Regions from separate parts of the Clostridium sp. LIBA-8841 genome, predicted to be linked through region 2. Evidence: a T-box and tRNA genes for the amino acid it is inferred to sense, from the RefSeq annotation. Region 2 holds a T-box; the other regions hold tRNA genes.

Region 1 (4,296 bases), 1.0 Mb from region 2:
GAAAGGCGCTATTGCTTGAACTCTATCAACTATATTACGGTTAAGAATTATTCTACTTTCTGATGTTATAGAACTAGACATTATTATTTTAGGACTCTTTTCGTAAATACTAAATAATAATCTATTAAAAGGTGTCATTTTTATTCCACCAGTTCCATTATAATTAAATGTATTTTCAGTATCTCCTGTTGGATAATCAAATTCACCACCTTCAGTATTTACAATAACATAATCATTATCCCCTTCACCAAAATATATTCTTGGATTCTCAAGATTGATATCTGTATTGTTAACTGTTGGTATATCTTTCATAACGAAATCAGGTTGTCCAGCTTCTGTTACACTATTAACCCTACTCATAGCTACTCCATACCCATGAGTATATCTAAGATGTTTATTTTGCCATGTAGTCATAGCTTCTCTATTTATTTCTCTTGGTGAAATAAATACTTGAGTATATTTTCCATTTATATCATATCTATCTGTATCAGTATCATTAAATTGATAGTAATTTTTTATAAGTTGAACTTGTTGATAGAAACTTAGTAGAGGGCCTGTTGAATTAACCTTCAAGTTTTCAATTATATCCTTATTATCTTCTAACTCTTGGCTAGTTATATTCTCATTAGGCTCCATTTCTTTTACTGCAATATTATCAATATTAAAAGCCTTCTTAGTCGCCTCAATATTATAAGAAATATACGGTTTTTCTAACTCCATTTCATTTGGTTTAACAAAAAACTGTTGAGTAAGAATCGCTACTACAGGCTCTAAAACAATAAGTACAGCAATTGCCGCAATTGATATTATTATTGGTCTAAATTTTGTCCTTAATATTGAAACAAAAACTATTATTGAAGATATTACGCAGGCTACAGCTATAACCTTATAAAATAATAATGTTATCTTAACATCTGTATAGCTTGCTCCATAGACTACTCCCCTAGTACTATAAACTAAATTATATGATTTTAATAAGTAACCACCAGCTATAAGTAATGCTAATATTGATGCTAACACTGCTAGTTGTTTTCCCGCAAATTTTCTTATACCATCAACCCTATTATTTATACTTATAACATTATCTTGGTTTTGATAGAATTTATCTTTAAGACCTAACGCTAAATAGATTAAAACTGTTATAATAGCTAATATAACTATTAATGATATAGTAGCATTAAAAATAGATTGTACTAATGGAAGTTTAAAAACATAAAAAGATATATCTTTGTTAAATATAGGATCTACTTCTCCAAAAGGAACTGCATTAGTAAATTGAAGAATTTTATACCACTGAGTTGCTGCAGTAGCTCCAGCTCCTAATACTGATATTCCTAAATTTAATAACAAGAAATATTTTTTAATTGATTTAAACTTAGATTCCCCCACTAAATTATTTATACTTTTTCTCAAAGAAAAAAGATATATAGCTATAACAGCAAAATATACTATAAATATAGGTATAAATAATTTGCATATAGCCACTAATTTAGTAAAAAACACATCTAAATATCCTACTTCTTTAAACCATTGAACATTAATAATAAAGTTAGTTGAAACTAATAAAATTACAACTAGAAGTAAGACACTCATAAGAACTATATTTAGTATCTTATTTTTCAAAATTTCCCCTCCTTAAATTTTTAATATTTCATATATATACTTAAAATAAAACTTTATTAAAATTCAGATATATATTAATAACCTCTGAACTTTAATAAAATCTATATAGAAAATTATATTTATAAATTCTATAAAAAATATTTTTTTAAATTAATTCATATCATCTGCTTCTTTTAATATATCTAGCAATATATTATTCCCACTCTTCATAGAATGATGTCCCTTAATTGCTTCTATAAAATCTGGATCATAATCATTTTCTCTTAGATAATTAAATGCTTTATCTCCATGATTATAGTAAATATATATAGCTTTTATATTTTGAAACTTTCTTATTTCATTATTAGATAATCTTTTTCCCAAAATTAAAAAAGATTTAGTCATCACATTTAATGGATAATATAGTTTTCCTATATCATGTAATAATCCTAATTTAGAAACTTTTCTTAATTGTATATCTGAGTTAATTCCTTTAGCTCTAGCTAATCTAACACAATCCCTAGAAACTTTTATACAATGTAGCTGCTCACCTTTTTTAAGTTTTTTAAAAAGGTGTAACTCGTACTCAGTTAAAAAGCATTCTACATAAGCATAATCTAGCTCTTTAAAATTAGCTGAAATAGCCCAAAAGAATTGCTTTATTCTGTAAGTCATATTAGGTATTCACCTTCTGTTCTTATTAAAGATATTAATATTGTAAATTATAACATATAAAGATAATTATTATATATTATCTTTCCGTTAATATATTTATCCACTAACTAAATGTTTATATGTATATAACTCACATATTTCCTGTGGATAACTTGTTAGTTTTTTATAATTTATGTGGAAAATTTTTAAGATTATTTTGAACATTTTAGATTCTTTAGAATTGTATATGTATTTAAGACAATAAAAAAACTCTAAACAAATGTTTAGAGTTTTTGGTGGAGATAAAGAGATTCGAACTCTTGACCCCCTGCGTGCAAGGCAGGTGCTCTCCCAACTGAGCTATACCCCCAAAAATGGTGGACCTTCAGGGACTCGAACCCCGGACCTACCGGTTATGAGCCGGTTGCTCTAACCAACTGAGCTAAAGATCCATATTACCTGGCAACCACCTACTCTCCCACACAGTCTCCCGTGCAGTACCATCGGCCTCAATAGGCTTAACCTTCGTGTTCGGAATGGAAAACGGGTGTTACCCTAAAGAGCATCATCACCAGATGACATGTATATGTTATCAAATCTCTAATAATTTGTCAACATATTTTTGAAAGATTTTGTTCTTTCAAAATTGCACATATTTAATTTACTATATTTGGTCAAGCCCTCGATCTATTAGTATCGGTCAGCTGAACATGTTACCATGCTTACACCCCCGACCTATCAACCTTGTGTTCTTCAAGGGATCTTACTAGCTTACGCTATGGGAAATCTCATCTTGAGGTTGGCTTCACGCTTAGATGCTTTCAGCGTTTATCCATTCCCGACTTAGCTACCCAGCTGTGCTCTTGGCAGAACAACTGGTACACCAGAGGTCAGTCCATCCCGGTCCTCTCGTACTAAGGACAGCTCCTCTCAAATTTCCTACGCCCGCGACGGATAGGGACCGAACTGTCTCACGACGTTCTGAACCCAGCTCGCGTGCCGCTTTAATGGGCGAACAGCCCAACCCTTGGGACCTACTTCAGCCCCAGGATGCGACGAGCCGACATCGAGGTGCCAAACCTCCCCGTCGATGTGGACTCTTGGGGGAGATCAGCCTGTTATCCCCGAGGTAGCTTTTATCCGTTGAGCGATGGCCCTCCCACGAGGTACCACCGGATCACTAAGCCCGACTTTCGTCCCTGCTCCACTTGTGGGTGTCGCAGTCAGGCTCCCTTCTGCCTTTGCACTCTACGAACGATTTCCGACCGTTCTGAGGGAACCTTTGGGCGCCTCCGTTACTTTTTAGGAGGCGACCGCCCCAGTCAAACTGCCCACCTAACAATGTCCTGTGACCAGATTCATGGCCGCCAGTTAGAATTTCAGTACTGTCAGGGTGGTATCCCAAGGATGACTCCACCAAGGCTGACGCCCTGGTTTCCTAGTCTCCCACCTATCCTGTACAGACAATACCAAAACTCAATGCTAAGCTACAGTAAAGCTCTACGGGGTCTTTCCGTCCAATCGCGGGTAGCGAGCATCTTCACTCGCACTACAACTTCGCCGGATTTACAGTTGAGACAGTGCCCAAGTCATTACGCCATTCGTGCGGGTCAGAACTTACCTGACAAGGAATTTCGCTACCTTAGGACCGTTATAGTTACGGCCGCCGTTTACTGGGGCTTAAGTTCACACCTTCGCTTGCGCTAAGTGTTCCCCTTAACCTTCCAGCACCGGGCAGGCGTCAGCCCCTATACATCAGCTTACGCTTTAGCAGAGACCTGTGTTTTTGCTAAACAGTTGCTTGGGCCTATTCTCTGCGGCCTACTCTCGTAGGCACCCCTTCTCGCGAACTTACGGGGTCAATTTGCCGAGTTCCTTAACTGTAATTCTTCCGCCGGCCTTAGGATTCTCTCCTCACCTACCTGTGTCGGTTTGCGGTACGGGCACTACTTCTCTCTCTAGACGCTTTTCTTGGCAGCGTGGAATCATGTACTTCGGTTCCGTAGAACCTTCCCCATCACACCTCAGCATTATGAAAGC
Region 2 (4,296 bases):
TTTTGGAGTAAGCAAGTGCTTTGTTGAAAATTTAAATAATGAGAGTATATACATCAAAACTAAAAGTGATAATTATATGATAAACTTAGGTTCAAATGAAGAAACATTAAAAGAATATTATAAAATACTTGAACTTAAAAAAGAAAAAGAAAATTATAATATAGTAGATATAATGAAAAAGATGATTAAATATTTTAATGTATAATATTTAATCATCTTTTTTATATTAGCTATATTTTATGGAAATAATTCTAAAATAACCTTTAAACTGTGTATTTTTTGGAAAGATATAGATAATACTAAATATTATTACTAATGACTTTGCTTGAATTAGGAAGGGAGGACTTTTAGGATGTATAGAGTAAGAGATTTAATTGGCCTTAAGGTTTTTGATTCTAATGGAAAAAAGGTTGGAGTGGTATGTGATCTTGCTATGGATTATTTCAATGGAAAAGTTATGGGATTCATAGTAACAAAAAAATTATTTTCAAAGAGAGATTATGTGGATTTAACTAATGTCATTTCTTTAAGTGAGACTATTATGGTTGAGGGAGTTCACATACATAAAGGATTAAAATTTAGTGAAATAAAAGATTTTGATCTTATAAATAAGGATGGACATATGCTTGGTATATTAGAGGATATTTTAATAGACTATGATTTTTATATAAGAGGACTAATTGTGGTTGGAGGAATCTTTGATAAGTTTAAGAATGGAAAAAGAGTAGTTCAACTAAAAGAGACTATTTTGGGAGAAGAGAATATTTTGTTTTTTGGTAACAAGAATATAAATATGAGAATGCTTCCAGCTAAATCTTATAAAGATTAAATAATTATTCAATCTTTATAGAAGAGAAAGGATTATTCTTTATCTTATGCTATTTTTGATATTAAGTGAAAGAAGGAATTAGAATGTTTGAGGCTTTAAAAAATAAAAGAAAATTAACTAGAAATATAATAATTATATTGATAGCAGCTTTATTTATATTTCTTTTTTATAGATTTGAAGCTTTTAGAAATACTATTATTATAATAATAGCATCAGGAGTTTTTGCATATATTCTAAAACCCTTATATAGGTTACTGTATGAAAAAACAAAATTTAATAAGAGCTTTTTAGCTATGGTTGTGGTAGTAGGAATAATTCTCTTAATGCTGTTCTTTTTCATGGCTCTAATTCCAAGTATGTTTAAAGAAGGAGAAAGCTTTGATGGACTTATAAATAGCATTGAAACTTTTATAAATGACTTAGCAATGAAGATGAAGTTTATGGATTCAGGAGTTTTTAACGTTGTTGAGGCTCAAGCTACAGAAAAACTCAATATATTTATAGCTAACTTTGCTAATAATACTATAAATAATTTAATTGGGTTCTCTGAAAATATTTTAGCTTTTGCTGTAATACCAGTTTTAGCTTATTATTTTTTAGCTTATGGAGATTTGATTTCTAATAAATTTTTATATTTTTTCCCTATGAACAAAAGATCCCTATTAAAAAATCTTGGAAGGGATATAGATAGGGTTTTAGGTAAATATATTTTAGGACAATTACTTTTAAGTTTGCTAGTTGGAGTTATGACTTTTATAGGGATGCTTATATTAGGTTTAAAGTTTCCATTACTATTGGCATTTTTAAATGCCTTATTAAATATAGTACCTTACTTTGGAGCTATTTTAGGAGCAATTCCAGCCATTATTGTGGCCTTAGTGGAAGGACCAAGTAAAGTTCTATGGGTCATAGTAACCTTCTTAATAATTCAACAAATAGAAGGAAACTTAATAGCACCTAAAATTACGGCAGAGAGTATAGATATGCATCCAATATTAATCATAATATTGCTTTTAATTGGAGAGCAAATAGGAGGCCTTATGGGGATGGTATTTATAGTCCCTATAGCAGTTATAATTAAGGTAATATATGAAGATTGGGATTATTATATGTTCCTTTAAGGTTTAAAATGAAGCTAAGATTTTCAGTGATTAGGATTATCATATGTTTTTATACAAATCAACCTTTACATGAAACATAGCAAAAAGGAAAGTTTAGTATTTATGTGAAATATCTAAGTTTACCATATAATATAAAGGAATTTTAATGAAATAGATACACATACAATTGGCAATTATATTGACATGTGAAGAAATTTTTCTTATAATTTGCCTATAATAACTAAATGAAAAGCGTTGACGAGAATGAGTAGGCATTTATCTTTTATCCAGAGAGGAAGTGGTTGGTGAGAACTTCTTAAAAGAGGTGTTGAAGCTATCTTTGAGCTATATTTTTTAGAGTGATGTAGTTTTACATAATTAGGGTGGTACCGCGGAGCATAGGCTTTCGTCCCTTGAGTTTTAGGGGTGTTTGTTTTTATGTTCTTTTTTTGTGTGTAAAACTAATAATAAAATAAAAAACTTATCTAAGAGCTAAGTGAATTTTTAATCTGTTTTAAAGAACAGAGAGATTAAAGATTGAAGCAAAAGGATAAATACATAAAATTTGGAGGTAAAGAATTATGAAATTCATGGGAGCAAATGAATTAAGAGAAAAATACTTAAGCTTTTTTGAAAGCAAAGATCATTTAAGATTACAATCATTTCCACTAGTACCTAAAAACGATAAGAGTTTATTATTAATAAACGCTGGTATGGCACCTTTAAAGCCTTACTTCACAGGCTTAGAGCAACCACCAAGAAAGAGAATAACAACTTGCCAAAAGTGTATAAGAACTGGTGATATAGAGAATGTTGGAAAAACTTCAAGACATGGTACATTCTTTGAAATGTTAGGAAACTTCTCATTTGGAGATTACTTTAAAGGAGAAATAATTCCTTGGGCTTGGGAGTTCATAACAGAAACTTTAGGAATTCCTAAAGATAAGTTATATGTAACAATATACTTAAATGATGATGAAGCTTATGACATTTGGACTAGTAAAACAGATGTAGATCCAAGCAGAATATTCAGATTAGGAAAAGATGATAACTTCTGGGAAATCGGAGTAGGTCCATGTGGTCCATGTACAGAAATTCACTTCGATAGAGGAGAAGGAAAAGTTGAGACTGTTGAAGAATTCTTAGAAGCTTCTGATGCTGATAGAATAGTTGAGTTCTGGAACTTAGTTTTCACTCAATTTGATAAAGATGAAGAAGGAAACTATAACGAGTTAGCTCAAAAGAACATAGATACAGGAATGGGTCTTGAGAGAATAGCTACAATAATGCAAGGTGTTGATAACATCTTTGAAATAGATACAGTTAAAAACATATTAAATAAAGCATGCGAATTAACAAATGCTAAATATGGAGAAGATAAAAACACTGATGTATCATTAAGAATAATAACAGACCATGGTAAGAGTGTTACTTTCTTAATCTGTGATGGAGTTCAACCTTCAAACGAAGGAAGAGGATATGTTTTAAGAAGACTTCTTAGAAGAGCTGCTAGACATGGTAGACTTTTAGGAGTTAAGGGAATATTCTTAAATGAAATGGTTGATGCAGTAGTTGAAAACTATGGAGAAGCTTATCCAGAATTAAAAGAAAAAGCTGATTATATTAAGAAGATAATCAAATTAGAAGAAGAAAGATTTAATGAAACAATAGATTCAGGTATGGATATACTTATGAGCTATATTTCAGAAATGGAAGAAAAGAATGAGAAAGTTTTATCAGGAGCTAAAGCTTTCAAATTATATGATACATTTGGATTCCCACTAGAACTTACTCAAGAGATTTTAGAAGAAAAAGGATTAGAGTTAGATATAGAAAACTTTAATAAAGAAATGAAAGAGCAAAGAGAAAGAGCTAGAAATGCTAGAGGCGAAAGTAGCTACATGGGAAGTGAAGAAAGTCCAATAAACAAGATTGATGCTTCAGTAGTTACTGAGTTTGATGGATATGTTAACTTAGAACTTAATTCAAAAGTTATAGTTTTAGGAAGCAACGAAGAATTCAAGGCTGAACTTTCAGAAGGGGAAGAAGGATTCTTATTAACAGAGAAAACTCCATTCTACGCTGAAATGGGAGGTCAAATTGGAGATAAAGGTAACTTAACTTCAGAAACAGGAATGGCAATAGTTACTGATTGTAAGAAGAATGTTGGTGGAAAATTTGTTCACTACATTAAAGTAGTAGAAGGAAGTATAAAAGAAGGTCAAGAGGTTAAATTATCAGTAGATGCTTCAAGAAGATCTAATATATGTAAAAACCATACTGCTACTCACATGTTACATGAAGCTTTAAGAGAAGTTTTAGGAGATCATGTAAACCAATCAGGTTCATATGTTGATGAAGAAAGAT
Region 3 (4,296 bases), 1.1 Mb from region 2:
CGCCGAAAATGTAACGGGGCTAAACTTACCACCGAAGCTACGGGCTTGAACTTAGTTCAAGCGGTAGGAGAGCGTCGTAACCGGGCTGAAGTCGTACCGTAAGGAGCGGTGGACTGGTTACGAGTGAGAATGTTGGCATCAGTAGCGAGATGTGGGTGAGAATCCCACAGGCCGAAAACCTAAGGTTTCCTCAGGAAGGTTCGTCCGCTGAGGGTTAGTCGGGACCTAAGCCGAGGCCGAAAGGCGTAGGTGATGGACAACTGGTTGATATTCCAGTACCACTACCATCGTTATTATCGATGGCGTGACGCAGGAGGATAGTGTGTGCTAGCTATTGGATGCTAGTCTAAGCATTTAGGCAGTGAAAGTAGGCAAATCCGCTTTCATAATGCTGAGGTGTGATGGGGAAGGTTCTACGGAACCGAAGTACATGATTCCACGCTGCCAAGAAAAGCGTCTAGAGAGAGAAGTAGTGCCCGTACCGCAAACCGACACAGGTAGGTGAGGAGAGAATCCTAAGGCCGGCGGAAGAATTACAGTTAAGGAACTCGGCAAATTGACCCCGTAAGTTCGCGAGAAGGGGTGCCTACGAGAGTAGGCCGCAGAGAATAGGCCCAAGCAACTGTTTAGCAAAAACACAGGTCTCTGCTAAAGCGTAAGCTGATGTATAGGGGCTGACGCCTGCCCGGTGCTGGAAGGTTAAGGGGAACACTTAGCGCAAGCGAAGGTGTGAACTTAAGCCCCAGTAAACGGCGGCCGTAACTATAACGGTCCTAAGGTAGCGAAATTCCTTGTCAGGTAAGTTCTGACCCGCACGAATGGCGTAATGACTTGGGCACTGTCTCAACTGTAAATCCGGCGAAGTTGTAGTGCGAGTGAAGATGCTCGCTACCCGCGATTGGACGGAAAGACCCCGTAGAGCTTTACTGTAGCTTAGCATTGAGTTTTGGTATTGTCTGTACAGGATAGGTGGGAGACTAGGAAACCAGGGCGTCAGCCTTGGTGGAGTCATCCTTGGGATACCACCCTGACAGTACTGAAATTCTAACTGGCGGCCATGAATCTGGTCACAGGACATTGTTAGGTGGGCAGTTTGACTGGGGCGGTCGCCTCCTAAAAAGTAACGGAGGCGCCCAAAGGTTCCCTCAGAACGGTCGGAAATCGTTCGTAGAGTGCAAAGGCAGAAGGGAGCCTGACTGCGACACCCACAAGTGGAGCAGGGACGAAAGTCGGGCTTAGTGATCCGGTGGTACCTCGTGGGAGGGCCATCGCTCAACGGATAAAAGCTACCTCGGGGATAACAGGCTGATCTCCCCCAAGAGTCCACATCGACGGGGAGGTTTGGCACCTCGATGTCGGCTCGTCGCATCCTGGGGCTGAAGTAGGTCCCAAGGGTTGGGCTGTTCGCCCATTAAAGCGGCACGCGAGCTGGGTTCAGAACGTCGTGAGACAGTTCGGTCCCTATCCGTCGCGGGCGTAGGAAATTTGAGAGGAGCTGTCCTTAGTACGAGAGGACCGGGATGGACTGACCTCTGGTGTACCAGTTGTTCTGCCAAGAGCACAGCTGGGTAGCTAAGTCGGGAATGGATAAACGCTGAAAGCATCTAAGCGTGAAGCCAACCTCAAGATGAGATTTCCCATAGCGTAAGCTAGTAAGATCCCTTGAAGAACACAAGGTTGATAGGTCGGGGGTGTAAGCATGGTAACATGTTCAGCTGACCGATACTAATAGATCGAGGGCTTGACCAAATATAGTAAATTAAATATGTGCAATTTTGAAAGAACAAAATCTTTCAAAAATATGTTGACAAATTGTTAGAGATTTGATAACATATACATGTCATCTGGTGATGATGCTCTTTAGGGTAACACCCGTTTTCCATTCCGAACACGAAGGTTAAGCCTATTGAGGCCGATGGTACTGCACGGGAGACTGTGTGGGAGAGTAGGTGGTTGCCAGGTAATATGGATCTTTAGCTCAGTTGGTTAGAGCAACCGGCTCATAACCGGTAGGTCCGGGGTTCGAGTCCCTGAAGGTCCACCATTTTTGGGGGTATAGCTCAGTTGGGAGAGCACCTGCCTTGCACGCAGGGGGTCAAGAGTTCGAATCTCTTTATCTCCACCATTAAAGCTATGAACGAAGTTCATAGCTTTTTTATTATGTAAAATAATATAAGTTTTAATTAATCTAATTTATTTAAATAGTAACAGAAATTAATCTTATTTTTATATTGAATGACATAGTATAAGCATAGGATAAAGTTTTTAATGTTTGTTTATTAAAAGCCAGGTGCTGTTGTATATTAACTTTAGAACCACCTTTTAAATAAAGGTGGTTTTAACTTTTATCAAGTGTATATAAAGCTATGTTTTAGTTTTGTTTTATAAATAAAAACATATATTAACTGTGTTTAAAGTATTTTTTACAAAAATTAACACATAAATACTTATATTTTATAGAAAATATTTATGTTTTTATTTATAATTATTATGATGGTTAAATTTTAATTATTATTATAAGTTTTATATTGAGAAAACTAATATATAATAATAGGTTTAAGATAAAGTGGAAAAATAAAATAGAATATAATTTTATAAATAAATTTTTAAACTTAAATTTATAATGTTTTTATAAAGCATGTATCAAAATTTTAACTTTAGTGATTTAAAGTTGTGTAGTCATGAAAATTAGAATTTTCTTTAAGTGATCAGATTTTTATTTATAGCAATTTTATGTAAAACTTATATTGTAAGAATAGATTAGAAGATGTAGCAATTTAATTATAGTTATAAATAAATTACAGAAGAAACTATTTAAAGGAGAAATATATAGTTAAAAATCGATGTTTTTTGATTTATTCACTTTTAGGAGGATTAAAAGATGGGAAAACCTAAATTAAAAAAGGAAATAGGATTATTTACAGCTACTGCACTTGTAGTTGGAAATATGATGGGATCGGGAATATTTATGCTTCCAGCCAGTTTAGCAGGTGTTTCTGGTCCAGGTGCTACAATAATGGCCTGGATATTAACAGGACTAGGATCTTTAATATTAGCCTTAACATTTGCTAACTTAGGATCAAAGATTCCTAAGACTGGAGGAACATATGAGTATTCTAGATTAGCTTATGGGAACTTTATGGGATTTATGACAGCATGGCTTTATTGGAATGGTTCATGGATTGGAAATGCTACTATTTTTATAGTTGTTGCAACTTATTTAGGTGAAGTAGTGACTTCCTTAACTAATTCGCCAATAGCAGGATTTTTATTTTGCTCAGCAATTTTATGGATTTGTACTTATATAAATATAAGAGGAACAAAGTTAGCTGGTACAGTTGCTTCTGTAATAACGGTCTTTAAAGTTTTATTATTTGTATTCTTCATTATTGTTGGATTAATGTATTTTAATCCTGCAAACTTAACACCAATGTTCCCAGCAGAAAAAGGTATATCTACTATTCCTGCGGCAGCTGCATTAACTTTATGGGCATTCATGGGGCTAGAAACTGCATCTGTTGCAGGTGGAGAAATAAAAGATCCTGAAAAGAATATAAAGAGAAGTACTATTATGGGAATGTTAATTAGCACAATATTATACATATTAATAAGTATTGTGGCTATGGGAGCTATGAGTCAAAATGAATTAGCTACAAGTACTGCACCTATATCAGATATAATAGTTAAAGTTTTAAATTTAAAGAGTTTAAATATTTTAAATGTAGCTATAGCTATTAGTATTTTAGGAACTGGTATGGGATGGTTATTATCAACGGCTAGGGTTGCTTATGCTGCTGGAGAAGATGGAATTTTCCCTAGGACATTTGCTAAAGTACATCCTAAGTACGATACTCCATATGTAGCTTTAATAATAGGAAGTATATTTATTAATATTATATTCTTAATGAACTTTACTAAAGGGTTAGCAGGTGCATATAACTTTATAGTTGTATTAGCTACTTTAAGTTATCTACCAATATACGCTTTTTCAACTATTGCTGAAATAATATTAATGGTTAAAGAAGATAAAAAACCTACTTTTAAAAAGCATTTAGGTTTAATCATAAGATGTTTATTAGGTTTTGCTTTCGCAACTTGGGCGATATACGCTTCAGGAGCTGAGATTGTAATGTATGGATTTATTCTAATACTTTTAGGAGTCCCTGTTTATGGATATATGAGCATAAAGAAACACTTTCGATAAATTGAATTTTTATATTTAACAATTTTGTTATGTACTACTGACTAATTTATTATATAATAAATATAAGTTTTAAAATTGAGGCTAAAGTATGT

Evidence for each region. The T-box of region 2 lies ahead of alaS (alanine--tRNA ligase). A T-box ahead of a tRNA ligase gene usually reads a tRNA of that ligase, here a tRNA-Ala.
Region 1: it encodes a tRNA-Ala, which carries the amino acid that the T-box ahead of alaS (alanine--tRNA ligase) is inferred to sense. The anticodon was not compared.
Region 3: it encodes a tRNA-Ala, which carries the amino acid that the T-box ahead of alaS (alanine--tRNA ligase) is inferred to sense. The anticodon was not compared.

The regions. Positions count from the first base shown of each region.
Region 1 is NZ_CM173488.1:12,996-17,291, reverse strand. It holds gene AC2A4K_RS00070 (UPF0182 family protein) at 1-1,623, opposite strand, end outside; gene AC2A4K_RS00065 (HD domain-containing protein) at 1,774-2,277, opposite strand; tRNA gene AC2A4K_RS00060 (tRNA-Ala) at 2,551-2,626, opposite strand; tRNA gene AC2A4K_RS00055 (tRNA-Ile) at 2,632-2,708, opposite strand; rRNA gene rrf (5S ribosomal RNA) at 2,714-2,832, opposite strand; rRNA gene AC2A4K_RS00045 (23S ribosomal RNA) at 2,927-4,296, opposite strand, start outside.
Region 2 is NZ_CM173488.1:2,825,889-2,830,184, reverse strand. It holds gene AC2A4K_RS12315 (PH domain-containing protein) at 1-205, shown strand, start outside; gene AC2A4K_RS12310 (PRC-barrel domain-containing protein) at 353-829, shown strand; gene AC2A4K_RS12305 (AI-2E family transporter) at 913-1,950, shown strand; T-box leader at 2,176-2,346, shown strand; gene alaS (alanine--tRNA ligase) at 2,511-4,296, shown strand, end outside.
Region 3 is NZ_CM173488.1:87,870-92,165, forward strand. It holds rRNA gene AC2A4K_RS00425 (23S ribosomal RNA) at 1-1,749, shown strand, start outside; rRNA gene rrf (5S ribosomal RNA) at 1,844-1,962, shown strand; tRNA gene AC2A4K_RS00435 (tRNA-Ile) at 1,968-2,044, shown strand; tRNA gene AC2A4K_RS00440 (tRNA-Ala) at 2,050-2,125, shown strand; gene AC2A4K_RS00445 (APC family permease) at 2,882-4,204, shown strand.